Regions from separate parts of the Microbacterium hydrocarbonoxydans genome, predicted to be linked through region 2. Evidence: predicted binding sites of a transcription regulator. Region 2 holds the regulator's gene; the other holds the start of a gene.

Region 1 (7,558 bases), 1.2 Mb from region 2:
CTCCCTTGCGTGACTGGCCGTGGATTGTGACCACGGTCGGGTGCTCTAACACTAGGACCGAAAGGCTTCGCGTAGGGGTCGCCGATGTTTCGGTGCGTTAACGATCCGACACCGAGTTTCCCGCCGCTTGAGCCGCGAGTTCAGACCAGTTCCGGCTGCGCACTCCGTCGCCCACGTCGCGCGGCGAGCAGCAGGTCGATCACGAACACCAGGATCGCGATCCAGACGATGATGAACCCCGCCCATCGCTCGACCGGCATCGGCTCGCCGAGTACGGCCGCGCCGATGATGAACTGCATGATCGGGGTGATGAACTGGATCATCCCGATGATGGCGAGGTTGATCCGTCGTGTCCCTGCCGCGAAGAGCAGCAGGGGTACAGCGGTCGCGACGCCGGCGAAGGCGAGCAGCGCTGCGTGCCACGGGCCGTTCGCGCCCATCGTGATCCCTGTGGTCGTGGCGACCAGGATCAGCTGGACGACCGCGATCGGGATCAGCCAGAAGGACTCCAGCGTCAGACCGCTGACCGCGTCGACCGCTGGTCCGATCTTCTTCTTGATGAGTCCGTAGACGCCGAAGGACGCGGTCAGCGAGAGCGCGATCCAGGGGAACGATCGGTAGAAGAGCACGATGACGACCACCGCCACCGCAGCGATGCCGATCGCGACCCACTGCAGTCGGCGGATCCGCTCCTTGAGCACGAAGACACCGAGCAGCACGGTGGTGATCGGGTTGATGAAGTAGCCCAGGCTCGTCTCGACCACGTGGCCCGTGAGCGTGCCGATGAGGAAGACCTGCCAGTTGACGTAGATCAGGATGCCGGCCAGCGCGGTCCACCCGAGCAGCTTCGGCTGCCGGATGATCACACCGAAGGCGGACCAGCCTCGCGTCGCCGTGAGCAGGATCAGGCAGAAGGCGAGGGACAGCAGTACCCGCCAGGCGACGACCTCCCAGGGCCCCGTCGGTGTGAGGAGCAGGAAGTAGAGGGGCAGGACGCCCCACAGCAGGTAGGCGCCTCCCGCGTACGCGACCCCCGCGGTCTGAGTGGCGCGGGCGGAGGCGGTCGTCGGGGGCACCGCACAACCCTACCTGTGAGAGAAGAGGAAGACCGCGAGGACAGAGGAAGGGCCCGGATGCAGATGCATCCGGGCCCTTCCGAAGACGTTGTCTCAGCGGACGACGACTGCGAGCACGTCGCGAGCCGACAGGACGAGGAACTCGTCTGCGCCGAACTTCACCTCGGTGCCGCCGTACTTGCTGTACAGCACGCGGTCGCCGACGGCGACGTCGAGCGGAACGCGGTTGCCGTTGTCATCGATGCGGCCAGGACCCACGGCCACGACCTCGCCCTCCTGGGGCTTCTCCTTGGCGGTGTCGGGGATGACCAGGCCACTCGCGGTGGTCTGCTCAGCCTCGACCTGCTTGATGACGATGCGGTCCTCGAGCGGCTTGATGGAAACCGACACGGTCTACCTCTTCTTTCTTGACGCTGACAGGAAGACTTTTCGCACTCTCAACCCGAGAGTGCTAATCCAGTCTAGGCGTTCCGCTGGCACTCATGCAATGCGAGTGCCAATGGGCAGGGAAGGGCCGCGGCCTAAGCTGGAGACGTGGAGATCTCCGAGCTGCGCGCCCTGCTCACCCCTGACGGGCTGGAGCTGCTCGACAGCCTCGGACCCGTCGAGCAGGTCGGCGATGTCGCCCGTTCCGTGTCGCAGCTGCGGGCGGCCGGCCACTCCCCCGACCTCGTCTCGGCCGTCGTGGGCCAGGCACGTCTGCGGGCGAAGGCCACGGGAAAGTTCGGCGACTTCGCCGCGCGGATGCTCTTCACCCGCGCCGGACTCGAGCAGGCGACCCGGCTGGGCGTCGCTGCGCGCCACGCCCAGCGGCTCCGGCAGGCGGGGATCACCCACGTCTCTGACCTCGGCTGCGGGATCGGCGGCGATTCCCTCGCGTTCGCCGGCGCAGGACTCGACGTGCTCGCTGTCGACGCCGACGAGGTCACCGCGGCCATCGCCGCCTACAACCTGGCGCCGTTCGGCGAGGATGCGACCGTCCTGCACGGAACGGCCGAGGACCACGTCCCCGCAGGCGGCGTCGCCACGCAGGCTATCTGGATGGACCCCGCCCGCCGCACGTCCGGCCACAGCGAGACCAGTCGCGTGTCGTCGTCGGACTACTCGCCGCCGCTGGACTGGGCGTTCGATGTGGCATCCCGGATCCCCGCGGGGATCAAGCTGGGTCCGGGGCACGACCGGGACGCCCTTCCCGCCGACGCCGAGGCGCAGTGGGTCAGTGCCGACGGCAGTGTCGTCGAGCTCGTCGTCTGGACAGGCTCCCTCGCCCGCGAGGGTGTGCGCCGCGCCGCGCTCGTGGTCCGCGGCGAGCGCTCGCACGAGCTGACCGCCGGAGCGGATGCCGACGACGCGCCCGTCCGCGACCTCGGCGCGTTCCTGCACGAGCCCGACGGCGCGGTGATCCGCGCCCGCCTGATCGGAGACGTCGCTCGGACGCTGGATGCCGGGATGCTCGATGAGCGCATCGCGTATCTCACGTCCGACGCTGCGCTCACGAGCCCCTTCGTGCAGTCGTTCCGGGTGCGCGAGACGATGCCGGCCAACCCGAAGGCCATCAGCGCTGTGCTCAAGGCACACGGCATCGGCACGCTCGAGATCAAGAAGCGCGGCATGGACATCGACCCCGCCGCCTTCCGCAAGAAGCTGACGCTGCGGGGAGACCAGGCGGCCACTCTGATCCTCACCCGGGTGGGCGACCAGCGACGGGCCATCCTCGCGGACCGGGTGCCGGCACCGGAGTAGCGTCCGTCCCGACGGGCGACGCTAGCCTGCAGGGTCGTCGGAGGGAACCTCGACCTGTATCGGGTCCTGCTTCTCGCCGCCGACCTCGAACGTCTCGCCGGGCTTCACGGTCGCCTCGGCGGCCGGCGCCTCGCCGGAGACGATGAGGTATGACGTGCCGGTCGGCGTGTAGGCGAGCGTCACGCTCCAGGAGCTGCTCGCCCCTGTGGCGTTGTCGACGGTGACGCCCGAGACCTCCAGCTCGTGGCCCGGCACCTGCGTCTGCCCTGCCTCGGTGCATTCGAGTGCGTCGACGGCATCGACGACCAGGCAGTCCTGCGGCGCGCCGTCGACGACTCGCTGCGCCGACCAGACCGGGGCGTCGCCGAAGTATCCGATCACCGAGAACGAGTACTCCTCGAATCCCTGCGCGACCAGGTCCTCGGCGCTCTCGCGCTCTTCCCCCTGGAACTGCGCCAGCCAGTCCTCCTGGGTGTTGTCCCAGCGCTGGATGAACGCGACGATCTCCCCGTTCATCGTCCTCGTGGCCGAGGCCCAGATCTGCTGCGGGGCCTCGTCGCCGTCCGCAGCCGCCGCGGTGATGCTCACCCCGGCCCCGGCACCGCTCTCGAACTCCTCGGCCCGCTGGCACTGACGTGCGGAATCCTCCGCCGTGTCGATGGTGACGCACACCATCTCCCCGTCGTCCTTCGTCGCGAACCAGACGATGACGTCGTCATCCTGTCCGATCGCGCGTACGCTGCCCGGATCGTACTTCCCCTCGACCTGCAGCTCGGCCCGGCGCTCCTGCTGCTCGGGAGTGAGCGCCACAGCGTCGTCGCGACCGAACAGCGCCCACCCGGCCGCCACGCCGATGACGAGGAGAGCGACGGATGCCGCGGCCACCGCTTTCCAGTGCCGACGCAGCGTCTGCCGCAGTCCGGTCGCCGGTCGGGGGACGCTGGCGAGGCCCTCACCCTCGTCGCGAGCCTGGTCTGTGGATTCCGGCCCCTCAGGGGCCGCCCCGACGGCGGTCGGCGATCCGGATGCCGTCGCCGCGGGAACGTCGGAGGACTCCACGATCGCAGCATCGGCCCGCGATCCCTCACCATCCGAGGGCATCTCGATCGGCGCCGCCTCCGGCTCGGCGCGAGAGCCTTCCAGCTCACGCAGCCGCGCGGCATCCGCCTCGGTCAGTCCCCCGTCTCGCCCGTACGCCTTCGCCTGCAGGGCGCGCAGCTCGGCGGCATCAGTCTCCTGCAGCATCGTCGCCCGCCTCGCCCTTCGTCACGGTCAGATACTGCTGACCGTAGCCGAAGCGGTACTCGTACCGGGTGGCGACACCGCCGGCGTCCTCGACATCGAGGGCGAGGGTGCTCTCGGCGCCGGACAGCATCAGGCTGTCGTCGCACACCATCGGCGGATCGGGCATTGAGCCGTCGAACACCAGGCAGAAGCGCTGCGTGGCCATGTCGATCCCCGTCCAGATCGGCACCCCTGCGTCGTAGCCGACCACCGCGATCGAGCGGCGGTCCAGCCCCGTCGCCTCGGCGAGGGCTTCCGCCGCCTCGACCTCCTCCTGGCTGGCGAACGTTGCGGTGGTCTGGGGCGAGGTGATGTAGCTGCGGGCGATGATCGCAGGCTCCCCCTTCGGTGTGAGGAGCATCTGCACCTCCACGTCATAGCTCTGCGATTCGTCGACCACTGTCGTGAGCGTCGCATTCACGCCCTGGATCGACGCCTGCTCGCGGGTGGTGCAGGCCGGTGCCGTCGCCCGGTCGTCGCCCAGGACCAGACACACGTTCGCTCCGCCCTCCTTCGTCGCGAACCAGATCACCACCCCCTCCTCTTCCTGCAGGGCGCGGATCGACCCGGAATCGAAGTCGCCCGAGGCGATGAGCGCGGCCTGCCAGTCCTGCTGCGTCGTGGTCAGCTGCAGGGGCCGCGGCCCCCGGTCCGCGAACAGCAGCCACCCCAGCAGCACCCCGACGACGACGAACACCACGGAGACCCCGAGCACGACGGGCCACCGCCGGCGGAGCACCGTGCGCGCGGACACGTCGTGCGGCCCCGGATCCGTGGCGACGACGGCGTCTGTCGGCCTGCGGTGCGCCGGCTCGCGGTGGGGCGCCGACTCCCCGGGCTGCGACGCCGACTCCCCGGTCTGGGGCGCCGACTCCCCGGGCTGCGACGCCGGCGCAGCCGTGACAGGAGCGGTCGTCGCAGCGAGCCCGTCCTCCGACACTCGAGCAGCCTCCAGCTCGCGCAGTCGCTCGGCCTCCGCATCGCTCAGCGCACCGGAACGTCCGTAGGCGCGCGCCTGTAGGGCACGCAGCTCGACGGAGTCCTCGACGTCGAGCATCCGCTATCCGATCCTCTCGAACTGCATCCCCGCCCAGACCAGCCAGCCGAGGCTGTACACGGTCGCGCAGAGCCCGAGCACGAGCGCCCAGCGCGCGATGGCCCGGCTCTCCACGGGACGACGCAGTGACATGATCGAGGCGATCACCGCCACCACGGCGACGGGGATGCCCCACCCGACGAAGAACGAGGCGACCAGCGCGACGATCGCGGCCATCAGCGCCCACGGCGCGAGCCGGGTGTCATCGACACCGGACGCCGCCGACGGCTCCCAGTCGTCGTCCCGCTCGGGAGCGTCGATCACCGGACCGGTCACGACGATCGGCTCGACGCTCACCGGACCGGTCGGCAGCTTCGAATAGCCCTCACGGCGAGCGCCGGGGAGACGCGCCGATCCCACGGGTCGCTCGACCTCGCCGCTCGGCCCCTCCACGCTCGCACGGGGGGCTGAGGCTGCGGCCTCAGCGGCGGGGTCCGCACCCGCCGACCCTGACGTGCGGGACATATCGCTCATCACTGCACCGCGACGCGCTCGTCGACCTGGATCTCGGTGACCGGAAGCGTGGAGTCGGCACCGAAGCCGAGGGTCGACGGAGCGCGACCGGACGAGATCAGCTCGGCGGCGAGCGCGGCGATCATGGCGCCGTTGTCGGTGCACAGCGACAGCGGCGGAATGCGCACGGTCACGCCTGCCGCCTCCGCACGGGCGAGCGCCACCTCGCGCAGTCGGCGGTTCGCGATCACACCGCCGCCGAGCAGCAGGCGCGGCACGCCGAGGTCGGCGCAGGCGGCGAGGGCCTTCGTGACCAGCACGTCGACGACCGCTTCACGGAAGCTCGCCGCCACATCGGCGACTGGCACCGGCACACCGTCGGCCTCGCAGCGCTCCACCCAGCGGGCGACGGCCGTCTTCAGTCCCGAGAAGGAGAAGTCGTAACGGTGCTTCGCGAGGTCGGATGCGCGGGAGAGGCCGCGCGGGAATCGGATCGCCGTCGGGTCGCCGTCGAGCGCCGCTCGATCGATCTCGGGGCCGCCCGGGTAGGGCAGCGACAGCAGGCGGGCGACCTTGTCGAACGCCTCCCCTGCCGCGTCATCCATCGTCTCGCCCAGCATCTCCACGTCCGTCGTCAGATCGCGGACATGCAGAAGCGAGGTATGCCCGCCCGAGACGAGCAGTGCGATGGTCGGATACTCCAGCGGCTCTGATCCGGGGGTGAGGATGTCGGCGGCGATGTGGCCGACCAGGTGGTTGACCGCGTAGAGCGGCTTGTCGAGGGCGATCGCGAGTCCCTTCGCCGCGCCGACGCCGACCATGAGCGCACCGGCGAGCCCGGGGCCGCTCGTCACCGCCACGGCATCCAGGTCCTCGAGTCGCACCCCGGCCTCGACGAGCGCGGCGTCGATCGACGGCTGCAGCGCTTCGAGATGCGCTCGGGCGGCGACCTCCGGCACGACGCCGCCGTAGCGGGCGTGCTCGTCCATGCTCGACGCGATCGTGTTCGACAGCAGAGTGCGTCCGCGGACGATCCCGATGCCCGTCTCATCGCAGCTGGTCTCGATGCCCAGCACCAGCGGCTCGCTCATGCGCTCGTCTCCTTCACGGCATCGGCCGCCGCCTCGTCACGGTGGGCAGCTCGGGGATGCTGCAGCGCGAGGCGCATCACGATCGCATCCACGTCATCCGGCTGGTAGTACCTCGGACGGCGGGCGATCTCCTCGAAGCCCTCAGACCGGTAGAGTCCCTCGGCGCTCGGGTTGTCGGCGCGCACCTCGAGGAAGACCTCTCGTGCTCCGCGTTCCACGGCGGCATCGAGCAGGGCACGCAGCAGTGCGCGTCCCCGACCGGCGCCGCGGTGCTCGGCGTCGAACGCGATCGTCTGGATGTCGGCGTCACCGCTGCCCTGCAAGGCGCGGACGCCGCCGTAGCCGATGATCACGCCCTCGTGCTCGTCGACGAGGTATCGACCGTGCGGGCTGGAGAGCTCGAGCGCCATCGCCTCGGAGCTCCAGGCATCGGTCGGGAAGGAGCGGCGTTCGATCGCCATGATCGCATCGAGATCAGCCGGTGTGGCCGCGCGCAGTGTCATCGCCCCACCTTCTTCGGCGCCCCTGGCACCGTGACGTCCGGGTGGCGGAGGTACAGCGGCTCCTCACCGGCGAGGATGCGTCCGGCGGTGATCGTCCGCGCGCCCACCCTGGCGAGGTCCACGGCAGAGAGCGTCTCCGTGTCGATACGGCGGATTCCGGCGAGATGCTCGTCCGCCTCGACCCGCGGCACCAGCACGGTGTCATCGCGCACGAGCGGGATGCCGTCGGCATCCACTCCGTCGAACACCGTGATGGCGACCTCGCGCCGCCGGGCGTCGGTCACGATCGCGAACGGACCGGTCAGGGAGTCG
Region 2 (7,558 bases):
TCAGGGCGCCGAAGGCCGCGACTGCGACCACGCCGTGAATGTCGTTGTTGTTGAGGGTCTGGATGAAGTAGCGACCCATCCCGTTCCAGTTGAAGATCGTCTCAGTCAGCACTGCGCCGGTGAACACGGCGGGGATCGTGAACGCGACCTGAGTCGTGACCGGGATGAGCGACGTCCGCAGCGCGTGCTTGCGGATGGCCTGCTGCTTGGTCAGCCCCTTGGCCCGCGCGGTGCGGACGTAGTCGGCCTTGATGTTGTCGAGCAGCAGTGAGCGCTGCAGGAAGTGGATCGAGGCGTATCCGGTGAGCACGAGACCGAGGGTGGGCAACGTCAGATGCTGCAGCACATCTATGAGCACCGGGAAGAACCCCTCCACCCCCTGGCTCGAGGAACCCGTCACATAGAACACGGTCGTTCCGACCGCCGAGTTGAAGTTGATCGCGAGGAGCACCAGGGCGAAGCCCGCGACCACGGTCGGGATGTTCATCGTGATGATGCTCGAGCCCTGGCCGATGCGGTCTGCGAGCTTGTACTGGCGCGAGGCCGTGTAGACGCCCAGCGCGATGCCGAGGATGGTCGTGATGATGGTCGCGCCGAGGACCAGCTCCGCACTGATCCAGACCCGATAGGCGACCTGCTCGTTGACGGACTCCCCGGTCGGGCCGACGCCCCAGTCCCACCGGAAGAGGATGCTGGAGAACCAGGTCCACCAGCGCTCGATGAGCGGAACGGACTCGCTGAGATTGCGCGGAACGAGGAGCGCGTCGATCTGCTCCGGTGAGAGCGGTGGTCGGCGTCCGACGTAGTTGTTCTCAGGATCGAGATACAGCCACGCGAGGAAGTACGTGATGTTCGTCGCGAGGACGATCATCAGCACCCACCCCAGCAGGCGGCGCAACAGATACTTGATCAAGGTGTTGATTCTTTCTCTTCAACAGGCGCGCACGGGATCTGCCGACGCAACGCTGAGCCGGGAAGACAGTCAATCACCATCTGCCGATCTGCGCGACACGACGCCTGCACGTGGTCTGTGACGGAGTCTCATCGCTTGCGGGATCCGGTGTCACGGATAGCTCCCGGGCAACCCCGGCAGAATATCACCGGGTTCGGCGAATCGAGCATTAGGGGCGCCTCACCGTAGAATCGACAGGACATGTCACCACGCGCCCTCACTCCGCTTCAGCCTGCCGCGACGCCTTCGGCGCAGATCCGCAACTTCTGCATCATCGCGCATATCGACCACGGCAAGTCGACGCTCGCCGACCGCATGCTCCAGATCACCGGCGTGGTCTCGGATCGCGACATGCGCGCCCAGTACCTGGACCGCATGGACATCGAGCGCGAGCGTGGCATCACGATCAAGAGCCAGGCGGTGCGGATGCCGTGGGAGATCGACGGCGAGACCTTCGCGCTCAACATGATCGACACGCCGGGCCACGTCGACTTCACCTACGAGGTGTCGCGGTCCCTTGCCGCCTGTGAGGGCGCGATCCTGCTGGTCGACGCGGCTCAGGGCATCGAGGCCCAGACGCTGGCGAACCTCTACCTCGCTCTCGAGAACGACCTGCACATCATCCCGGTGCTCAACAAGATCGATCTGCCGGCCGCTGACCCCGACAAGTACGCGAAGGAGCTGGCGTCCCTGATCGGCGGCAAGCCGGAAGACGTCCTGCGCGTCTCGGGAAAGACCGGCGTGGGGGTCGAGGAGCTGCTCGACCGCCTGGTCAAGGAGATCCCGGCACCCGTCGGCGACGCCGACGCGCCTGCCCGAGCGATGATCTTCGACTCCGTCTACGACGCCTACCGCGGTGTCGTCACCTACGTCCGCATGATCGACGGCAGCCTGTCGCCCCGCGAGCGCATCCAGATGATGTCCACGGGCGCTACCCACGAGGCGCTCGAGGTCGGCGTGTCGAGTCCCGAGCCGGTGCCCACCAAGGGTCTGGGTGTCGGCGAGGTCGGCTACCTCATCACCGGCGTGAAGGACGTGCGTCTCTCCAAGGTCGGCGACACCGTCACGACGGCGCGCAGGCCCGCAACCGAGGCCCTCGCCGGCTACACCGATCCCAAGCCGATGGTGTTCTCGGGGGTCTACCCGATCGACGGCAGCGACTACGCGGAGCTGCGCGAGGCGCTCGACAAGCTCAAGCTCTCCGACGCCTCACTGCAGTACGAGCCGGAGACCTCGGTCGCCCTCGGCTTCGGGTTCCGCTGCGGATTCCTCGGTCTCCTGCACCTCGAGATCATCACCGAGCGCCTCGAGCGCGAGTTCGGCCTCGATCTCATCACCACGGCGCCCAGCGTCATCTACGAGGTGCTCACGAGCGACACGGGGGAGACGGTCACCGTCACGAACCCGAGCGAGTACCCGGACGGACGCATCGGATCTGTCTCCGAGCCGATGGTGAAGACGGCGATCCTGCTGCCGAAGGACTACGTGGGCACGGTCATGGAGCTCTGCCAGTCGCGTCGCGGAGCACTGCTGGGCATGGAGTACTTCTCCGAGGAGCGCGTGGAGCTCCGCTACATGATGCCGCTCGGTGAGATCGTCTTCGACTTCTTCGACCAGCTCAAGTCCAAGACCCAGGGCTATGCCTCGCTCGACTACGAGCCCGCCGGACAGCAGGAGGCGGACCTGGTCAAGGTCGACATCCTGTTGCAGGGCGACAAGGTCGACGCGTTCAGCTCGATCGTGCACCGCGACAAGGCCTACGCCTACGGCACGCTGATGACGGAGCGACTGCGCAAGCTGATCCCTCGCCAGAACTTCGAGGTGCCGATCCAGGCCGCCATCGGCGCCAGGATCATCGCCCGCGAGACGATCAGGGCGCTGCGCAAGGACGTGCTCGCCAAGTGCTACGGCGGTGACATCAGTCGCAAGCGCAAGCTCCTCGAGAAGCAGAAGGAGGGCAAGAAGCGCATGAAGATGGTCGGTCGCGTCGAGGTGCCGCAGGAGGCGTTCATCGCCGCCCTCTCCGGTGACGTCGAGGGCAAGGACAAGAAGTAGGACCCCGCGAGTCGGGGCTGTCCGGCGCGTGGGGGTGATCGTCCAGGTGACGGGAAGTAGGCTGGTTCTCATGCGGCGCGGGACTTTCCGAGACGACACGGTGGACTATGCGGCCGTGGGTGCTACCCACGCCCCCGATCTGATGCAGTACCCGCCGGAGCGCAGCATCCCGGCGGAGAATTCCTGGCGCATCGGCAGCGGCGCGGAGCGATTCCAGACCGCCGGCGATGCACTCCTGACCTGGACCGCCCAGCGGGCCGCTGGTCTCAGCATCGACGATGTGCGGCCGGCTCCCGGTCCCGCATATGCAGGCGTCAGCTTCGATGCCGAGGGCACGCCGATCGCTCCGAGCAAGAACGACGTCGAGCAGCGTTTCGATGCCGAGGGCACCCCTTTCGCAGGCCCTGGCATGACGCTGCGGCTGCACGGCAGGGTGAGCGGCATGCGAGCGGATGCCGAACTTCGTGTGATCTCCGTGACGGAGGAGAAGCGCCGAATCGGATTCGTCCTGGGTACCGTCGGCGGATCCGTGGTGCGCGGCGAGGAGTCCTTCGACATCGACTGGCGTGAGGACAACGACGAGGTGTGGTTCTCCGTCCGTGCCTTCGACGCCCCCAACTCCCTGCTCTATCGCCTCGTGCCCGCTCTTGTGAAGCGGCGGCGGCGCGAGCTGTTCGCCCGCTACCTGAGGGCGATCTCCCCGCTCTACGCGACCCCCGTCTGATGGCCGTACACCTCTGATGGCCGGTCCTCTCCCTCTCGGAGATCCGGCACCGGCCGACGGCAGTCTCCCGTCCGACCTCTCGGTCGATCCCGCCGTGCCGTTCTCGGCCTACCTCCACGTCCCGTTCTGCCGGGTGCGCTGCGGGTACTGCGACTTCAACACCTACACGTCGGGTGAGCTGCGCGGAGCGAAGCAGGAGGACTACGCCTCGACCCTGATCACGGAGATCGACCTCGCTGCACGCGTGCTCGCGGACGCCGGTCGCCTGCGTCCGATGGACACGGTCTTCTTCGGCGGAGGCACACCCACCCTGCTGCCGGCGGGCGACCTCGCACGGATGCTGGATGCCGCCACCGATGCATTCGGCCTGGCTGACGGTGCCGAGGTGACGGTCGAGGCGAACCCCGACACCGTGACGCCCGAGGTGGTGCGCACGCTCGCCGACGCCGGCGTCACGCGCCTCTCCATCGGGATGCAGTCGGCGGTGCCCCATGTGCTGGCAGCGCTCGACCGCACCCACCGCCCCGAGAACGTGACGACCGCCGTCGCAGCAGCCAAAGACGCCGGGCTCGCGGTCAGCGTCGACCTCATCTACGGAGCGCCCGGTGAGACGCTCGCCGATTGGGAGTCGTCGCTCGACGCGGCGCTGGCGCTCGAGTCCGATCACATCTCGGCGTATGCGCTGATCATCGAGGACGGCACCAAGCTCGCCAGGCAGATCCGGCGTGGCGAGGTGCCCATGCCGGACGACGACCTGCAGGCCGACATGTACGAGCTCGCGGACGCCCGTCTCGGGGCAGCCGGGTTCGAGTGGTACGAGATCAGCAACTGGGCCCGCTCCGAGGGGGAGCGCTCGCGCCACAATCTGGCCTACTGGCGCGGGCACGACTGGTGGGGATTCGGGCCGGGTGCACACAGCCACGTCGCGGGCCTGCGCTGGTGGAATGTCAAGCACCCGGCCGCGTACGCCCAGCGCCTGGCCGCAGGGGAGTCCCCGGCAGCGGGTACCGAACGGCCCGACCTGGAATCGGCGACGCTGGAGCGCGTGCTGCTGCTGAGCCGGATCAGGGAGGGCATCGCGGTGGCGGATCTCGCGCCCGCGAAGCGCACGAGAGTCGCCGGTCTCATCGCCGACGGGCTCGTCGACCCCGCCGCGGCCGTGCGCGGACGCGTGCAGCTCACACTGCGCGGGCGCCTTCTCGCCGACGCGGTCGTGCGCGAACTCACCGACTGAGCCGACTGCCATGGCCGCGGATCACCGATACGCGCGCATCGGCGGGTAGAATTGGCACTCGAAGCCAGTGAGTGCCAAGGGGAGGGAGTTGCGATGGTCAGTGAAAGAGGCCTCCAGGTTCTTCGCGCGATCGTGCAGGACTACGTCGAGACGCACGAACCCGTCGGCAGCCGATCCATCGTCGACCGCTACTCCTTCGGGGTGTCGGCCGCGACGATCCGCAACGACATGGCCCTGCTCGAAGACGAAGAGCTGATCACCGCACCGCACACGTCGTCGGGACGCGTCCCCACAGACAAGGGATACCGCGTCTTCGTCGACCACCTCGCTCAGCTGCGCCCCCTTTCGGTCGCGCAGCGCACGGCGATCGAGTCGTTCCTCACCGCACCGTCGGACCTGGACGACCTGATGGTCCGCACGGTCCGCGTGCTGACGCAGCTGACGGGTCAGGTCGCGCTCGCGCAGTACCCGTCCTTCGCGCGTGCCCACCTGACGCATCTCGAGCTCGTGGCGCTCGCCCCCAACCGCCTGCTCATCGTGCTCGTCACCGACGCGGGCGGGGTCTCGCAGCGCATCGCGCCGCTGCCGGTCGACGTCGACGAGGCGGACATGGGTCTGCTGCGGGCGCGGCTGTCGGCACTCATCACCGGTCGCGCGGTCAGCGACGCGGCCGAGCGACTGCAGGCGCTTCTCGCTGGGGACGCGCACGCCCAGGATGTGGTCCTTCGCGCTCTGGCGACCATCGTCATCGACGAGCTCGGCGCCTTCCGTCAGGAGCGCCTGGTGATGGCCGGAGCAGCGACTCTGGCTCGACGCGAGCAGGACTTCCGCGGCAGCATCCACCCGCTGCTCGAGGCGATCGAGGAGCAGGTGACGCTGCTGCGCCTGATGAGCGAGATGGAGGCGGACGCGCACGGTCTCGCCGCGAGCATCGGCACCGAGAACGCCTCGTTCGGGCTCGGCGAGGCATCGATCGTCGCCAGCAACTACGCCGCACCCAGCGGCACGGCGCGCGTCGGCGTCATGGGGCCGACGCGCATGGACTACCCGAGCAATCTCGCGGCCGCGCGGGCTGTGGCCCGCTACCTCTCGCGGATGCTCGACGAAGACGAGGCGTCCCGCTGACGCGGCCGCCCAGAGACAGCACACGCAGAAGGGCCATTGTGGCAGATCACTACGAGGTACTCGGCGTCTCCCGCGACGCCTCCACCGACGAGATCAAGAAGGCGTATCGCCGCCTCGCACGTCAGCTCCACCCGGATGTGAACCCGGGAGAGGATGCGGCCGAGCAGTTCAAGCTCGTCACCCACGCCTACGACGTCCTCAGCGACGACGACTCCCGTCGTCGCTACGACATGGGCGGCGGAGACGGCGCGGCCGGCAACTTCCAGGGCTTCGGCGGCTTCGGCGACATCTTCGAGACTTTCTTCGGCGCCGGTCAGGGAGGGGGTCGCGGCGCGCGTCCCCGGTCACGGCGGGAGCGCGGTCAGGATGCCCTGGTGCGGGTCACCCTCGACCTCGGCGACGTGGTCTTCGGTGCGCACCGCGACATCGAGGTCGACACCGCCGTCCTCTGCGAGACCTGCAATGGCTCGTGCTGTCAGGAAGGCACCTCGCCCGTCACCTGCGACATCTGCGGCGGCACGGGACACGTCCAGCGCCAGGTGCGCAGTCTGCTCGGCAACGTCGTCACCTCCCAGCCCTGCGGCACCTGCGAGGGATACGGCACGACGATCCCGTACCCCTGCGGCACCTGCGGAGGCCAGGGCCGAGTGCGGTCCCGCCGCACCGTCTCGCTCGACATCCCCGCCGGCGTCGAGACCGGTCTGCGTCTGCAGCTCCCCGGCTCCGGCGAGGTCGGCAAGGCGGGCGGTCCGAACGGTGACCTGTACGTCGAGGTGACCGTGAACCCGCATCCGTCCTTCAGCCGCGATGGCGACGACCTGCTCGCGACGCTCGAGGTCTCGATGCCCGATGCGATCCTCGGCACCGAGACGACGATCCAGGGGCTCGACGGCGAGGTCGACCTCGAGATCCGCTCCGGAGTGCAGTCGGGCGATGTCCTGACCATCAAGGGCCGAGGTATCACGCCGCTGCGGGGCACCCAGCGCGGAGACCTCCGCGTCGGCGTGCAGGTCGTGACCCCGACCAAGCTCGATTCCGCGCAGCGCGCCCTCATCGAGGACTTCGCCAAGAAGACCAAGGCTCCGGGTCCGCAGCTGGCGCAGTTCCAGCAGGGGCTGTTCTCGAAGCTGCGCGACCGCTTCCGCTCGCACTGATCGGGCACCGGCATGGCACTGCACTTCCTCGTCGAGACATCGTCGGATGCCGCGGTCGGCGACCTCGTCTCCCTCACCGGCGCCGAGGCCAAGCACGCGGCGGTCGTGCGCCGTCTTCGCGTCGGCGAGACCGTGACGGTCGGCGACGGCGCGGGCGTATGGCTCGCCGGCGTCGCCGAGGAGGTGTCGCCGTCCCGGGTCGACGTCCGCGTGTCCGAGCGGTCGACGCAGGAGGCCCCGAGTCCGCGGATCGTCCTCGTGCAGGCTCTGGCCAAGGGTGATCGTGACGAGCTCGCGGTGCAGGCCGCCTGTGA

Evidence for each region. Region 2 encodes HrcA, which represses chaperone genes, less so after heat shock. Its sites were predicted from a motif close to TTNGCACTCGNNNNNNNCGAGTGCNAA; they were not measured.
Region 1: a site for HrcA is predicted at 1,550-1,576, ahead of groES (co-chaperone GroES). Genes of this name have one in related genera too.

What each region holds. Positions count from the first base shown of each region.
Region 1 covers NZ_FNSQ01000005.1:2,922,571-2,930,128, forward strand. Annotated here, with positions in the region: gene rarD (EamA family transporter RarD) at 141-1,076, opposite strand; gene groES (co-chaperone GroES) at 1,170-1,466, opposite strand; gene BLW44_RS14340 (class I SAM-dependent methyltransferase) at 1,611-2,819, shown strand; gene BLW44_RS14345 (hypothetical protein) at 2,841-4,064, opposite strand; gene BLW44_RS14350 (PTS sugar transporter subunit IIB) at 4,048-5,160, opposite strand; gene BLW44_RS14355 (hypothetical protein) at 5,164-5,664, opposite strand; gene tsaD (tRNA (adenosine(37)-N6)-threonylcarbamoyltransferase complex transferase subunit TsaD) at 5,673-6,743, opposite strand; gene rimI (ribosomal protein S18-alanine N-acetyltransferase) at 6,740-7,246, opposite strand; gene tsaB (tRNA (adenosine(37)-N6)-threonylcarbamoyltransferase complex dimerization subunit type 1 TsaB) at 7,243-7,558, opposite strand, start outside.
Region 2 covers NZ_FNSQ01000005.1:1,715,288-1,722,845, forward strand. Annotated here, with positions in the region: gene BLW44_RS08535 (ABC transporter permease) at 1-913, opposite strand, end outside; gene lepA (translation elongation factor 4) at 1,154-3,007, shown strand; gene BLW44_RS08545 (DUF1990 family protein) at 3,078-3,731, shown strand; gene hemW (radical SAM family heme chaperone HemW) at 3,748-4,965, shown strand; gene hrcA (heat-inducible transcriptional repressor HrcA) at 5,059-6,090, shown strand; gene dnaJ (molecular chaperone DnaJ) at 6,129-7,244, shown strand; gene BLW44_RS08565 (16S rRNA (uracil(1498)-N(3))-methyltransferase) at 7,257-7,558, shown strand, end outside.